2 regions of the Janthinobacterium sp. SUN026 genome follow, and region 2 is predicted to be linked to the other one. Evidence: predicted binding sites of a transcription regulator. Region 2 holds the regulator's gene; the other holds the start of a gene.
What was found. The regulator FliA, encoded in region 2, starts transcription of late flagellar genes. The targets are predictions, from matches to a motif close to CTAAAGTTTNNNNNNNNNNNGCCGNTA.
Positions count from the first base shown of each region.

Region 1: a site for FliA is predicted at 1,071-1,097, ahead of OX459_RS09390 (FlxA-like family protein). Genes of this name have one in related genera too.

Region 1 covers NZ_JAPQNU010000001.1:2,054,588-2,056,785, reverse strand. Annotated here, with positions in the region: gene OX459_RS09395 (ATP-binding protein) at 1-657, shown strand, start outside; gene OX459_RS09390 (FlxA-like family protein) at 699-1,040, opposite strand; gene dcd (dCTP deaminase) at 1,162-1,731, opposite strand; gene OX459_RS09380 (alpha/beta hydrolase) at 1,865-2,198, opposite strand, start outside.
Region 2 covers NZ_JAPQNU010000001.1:851,086-853,283, forward strand. Annotated here, with positions in the region: gene OX459_RS03870 (antiactivator of flagellar biosynthesis FleN protein) at 1-837, shown strand, start outside; gene OX459_RS03875 (RNA polymerase sigma factor FliA) at 883-1,614, shown strand; gene OX459_RS03880 (flagellar motor protein) at 1,596-2,198, shown strand, end outside.

The DNA.
Region 1 (2,198 bases), 1.2 Mb from region 2:
CTGCGCTCGCCGCTGGCGCGCTTGCAGGCCGCCATCGGCCTGGCGCACCAGCAGCCGGAAAAGATGGCCGCCTCGATGCAGCGCATCGAACGCGAAAGCGAGCGCATGGATAAGCTGATCGGTGAACTGCTGACCCTGTCGCGGCTGGAAGCGGGCGCCGTGCAAGCGGGCGCGGGGCACGCGCACAGCGAAGACGTCGGCATCGCCGACCTCGTGCACGACATCGTGGACGACGCCCGCTATGAAGCCAGGGCGCGCCTGATGGGCATCGACCTGGCGGTCGACGCGGCCATGGCCGACGCCAGCGTCACGGGCCAGCCCGAACTGCTGGCGCGCGCCGTGGAAAACGTGGTGCGCAATGCTGTCAAGCACAGCCCCGACGGCGGCACGGTCGATGTCGAGCTGTCGCGCCAGCATGATTGCCTGCGCATCGCCGTGCTGGACCGGGGACCCGGCGTGGCCAGCGCCGACCTGGCCCGCATTTTTGAACCATTCTTCCGCGCCGCCAATACCCAGCACAGCACGGACGGCCATGGCCTGGGCCTGGCCATCGCCCAGCACGTCATCAACGCCCATGGCGGCCGCATCGGGGCCAGCTTGCGCAGCGGTGGCGGACTGTGCGTGGAAATGTTGTTGCCCGTCAAAACGCCAGGCTGACCTGTCGGCGAGCCTGGCGTCTTTTATGCGCGGAGTTGCTGTTACGCTTGCGTATCGATGATGCTGCCCAGGGTGGACGAAGTCGATTTGGCCGGGCTCGTCGCCGTATCGGCGCTGCTGGCCGGCTGAGCATCTTGCTGCGCCGCCTTCTGCGCGGCGGCAGCTTGCAACTGGGCAATTTGCGCCTGCAAGGCCTGGATTTGCTGCGCCAGTTGCTGTTGCAGCTTTTGCGACGCCTCCGTCTGCTCGCCCTTCTGCGACTCCGTCAACTGCTTCTGCGCCGCCGTGATCTGCTTTTGCAGCGCCGCGATCTGCGAACTGCTGCCCGAACTGGCGCTACTGGCCGCGCTGACCGCGCCGCCTGAACCGATTGCCGCTACCATGATGCCTCCTCAGTGTTTCGATACCAAGGTTAACGGCAAGCATGGGCGCGGATGTAGTGCCGCAGGTGTAAAGGCAGGTAAAGACAGAGAAAGACGGCTGGCGCCCCTCCCTTCACCGCGATCAGGTCTTGGGTAACGTTACGCCGACCTGGCCCTGGTATTTGCCGCCGCGGTCCTTGTACGACGTTTCGCACACTTCATCTGACTCGAAGAACAGCACTTGCGCCACGCCTTCGTTGGCGTAGATTTTCGCCGGCAGCGGTGTCGTGTTGGAAAACTCCAGGGTCACATAGCCTTCCCATTCCGGTTCGAACGGGGTGACGTTGACGATGATGCCGCAGCGCGCATACGTGCTCTTGCCCAGGCAAATCGTCAGCACATTGCGGGGAATGCGGAAATACTCGACGGTACGGGCCAGCGCGAACGAATTTGGCGGGATGATGCAATAGCCCTTGCCCGACACGTCGACGAAGTTGTTCGCGTCGAAATCCTTCGGGTCGACGATGGTGGTGTTGATGTTGGTAAACAACTTGAACTCGTCGGCGCAACGGATGTCATAGCCATAGCTGGACGTGCCGTAGGAAACGATGCGGTTGCCGTCGCGTTCCTTGACCTGGCCCGGTTCGAACGGCTCGATCATGCCCGTTGTTTCCGCCATGCGGCGTATCCATTTATCGCTTTTAATCGTCATCGCAGGGGTATCTTTCTAGAATATCGGAATGGCTGGGGCCGCACGCCTGCTGCAGGCGTGGCCCGGATGGCAGGATTTTACGCGAAAAACCGCCACTTTTGGCCCTTGCCCGCTGAAAATCCTTGCCAGTCGGCTAGTGTTTCGCCAACAGCGAGGTGATCATCTCGCGCACCACTTGCGCCGTCAATTCCGGGTTTTCCATGGGAAACAGATGCCCGCCCGGCACCTGGCGGAAAAATTTGCCGACCAGCTTGCGCGTGGCAGTCAAGCCCGCCTGGCGGCATTCCACCGATTCCGTGCCGCCGATAAAACCGATGGGCACTGGAAAACCGTCCTTGACGAGACCGCCGATGTGGTGCGGCAAGCTGCGGTAGACCTGCGTTTCCACTTCGCGCGTAAAGCGCAGCTGCACCCCGTTCGGATGCGGCGCCAGGCCGCTGTCGATGTAATCGCGCAAGACTTGCGGC
Region 2 (2,198 bases):
GAAGGCTTGCGCCGCATGCTGGCCGGCCCGCAGCCGCGCGTCATGACGTTCCTCTCGGCCACGCCGCAGGACGACAAGGGCGCCATGCTGGTCAACCTGGGCGCGTCGCTCGTCTACGGCGGCAATGACGTGCTGCTGCTCGACGCCAGCGGCGGCAGCGATGGCGTGGCATCGCGCCTGGGACTGGCGCACGGCGCCAGCCTGCGCGACGTGGCGCGCCAGCAGTGCGGTTTGAACCAGGTCATCCACCAGGTGCCGCAAGGCTTCGGCGTGGCCAGCCTGGGCGCGCGCAACCATTTGATGGACAGCATGGACTATGCGGGCGAGGATGAACTGCGCCGCCTGGGAAAGACGTTCGACGTGCTGGCGCGCCAGAGCGGCATCGTGCTGGTCGACGGCGTCGTGGCGGACGAGGGGGCCTGCTTCCCCGTGCCGCTGATGGCATCGTCGGATATCGTCGTGCAAGTCTCGACCAGCGCCACCTCGATCAAGGCGGCGTACTGCCTGATCAAGCGCCTGAGCCAGGAACTGGGACGCCGTCCGTTCGGCATTCTCGTCACCGGCGCTTCCGAATCCGAAGCAAAAGTGGTATACGATAATATGGCGCAGGCGGCGAGCCGCTACCTGGCCGTGAAGCTGACTTCGATGGGTTCCGTGCCTGCCGACGAGTATCTGCACCGCGCGGCGCGGCTGGGCCGCAGCGTGGTCGACGCGTTTCCGCTGGCGGGAGCGTCGGTGGCGTTTCGCGGACTGGCCGAGCGGCTGGCCCGTTCGGCGGCGCCGGTGCTTGGCGGCACCTTGTACCAGACGGGGAGCCCGCACCAGTTCAGCGCCTGAATCGAACCGCAGCACCAGATAAGATGAGAAAACAATAAGCAGCCTATGTACACGGTCAAAGGGAAATCGAACAAGGACTATTTGCTGACGGAGCACATTCCGCTGGTGAAGCGTCTGGCGCACCATATGAAGGCGAAATTGCCGCCTTCGGTCGAGGTCGATGACCTGATCCAGGCCGGCATGATCGGCCTGCTCGATGCCATTACGCGCTATGAAGAGACGCATGGCGCGCAGTTCGAGACGTATGCCGTGCTGCGCATCCGCGGCGCCATGCTCGACGAATTGCGCACCAGCGACTGGCTGCCGCGCAGCATGCGCCAGAACATGCGCAAGATCGAAGAGGCGATGAGCACCCTGCAGCAGCGCCTCGGCCATCCGCCGACGGAGTCGGAAGTGGCGAAGCTGCTGAAAATGTCGCTGGCCGACTACCAGGAAATGCTGGGCGACGGCGGCGGCCACCAGCTCGTGTACTACGAAGACTTTCATGACCCGGACGGCAATGACAGCTTCCTCGACCGCCACTGCGTGGACGAGGACAGCGACCCCTTGCGCTCCCTGCTCGATACCGATTTCCGGCAATCCGTGATCGATGCCATCGACGCGCTGCCGCCACGCGAGAAAATACTCATGGGCCTGTATTACGAAGAAGAGCTGAACCTGAAGGAGATCGGCGCGGTGATGGGCGTATCCGAATCGCGCGTCTCGCAGCTGCATACCCAGGCCGTCGCGCGCCTGCGCGCAACCTTGAGGGAGCTGGCGTGGACTGGTCCAGCGTAATCGGGCTGGCGCTGGCGCTGGCCGGCCTGCTGGTCGGCCAGGCACTGGAAGGCGGCAAGATGGCCTCCCTGCTGCAGCCGGCCGCCTTTGCCATCGTCATCGTCGGCACCTTCGGCGCCGTGCTGCTGCAGACGCGGCTGCGCACTTTTGTCCGCGGCCTGGAAATGCTGCGCTGGGTCTTCCTGCCGCCGTCCGACACGCGCGCCGCGCTGGCGCGCGACATCGGGCAATGGAGCCTGACGGCGCGCCGCGACGGCCCGCTGGCGCTCGAGCGCCTGATGGAAAACACGGCCGACCGCTTCAACGCCAAGGGTTTGCGCATGATCGTCGACGGCATCGCGCCCGACAAGCTGCGCCAGCTGCTCGACGTGGAAATCTCCGCCTACGAAATGGCCGAGCGCCAGGCCGTCAAGGTGTGGGAATCGGCGGCCGGCTATTCGCCCACCATCGGCATCCTGGGCGCCGTGCTGGGCCTGATCCATGTGATGGAAAACCTCACCGACCCCAGCAAGCTGGGCGGCGGCATCGCCGTGGCGTTCGTCTCGACCATCTATGGCGTGGGCCTGGCCAATCTGCTGTTCCTG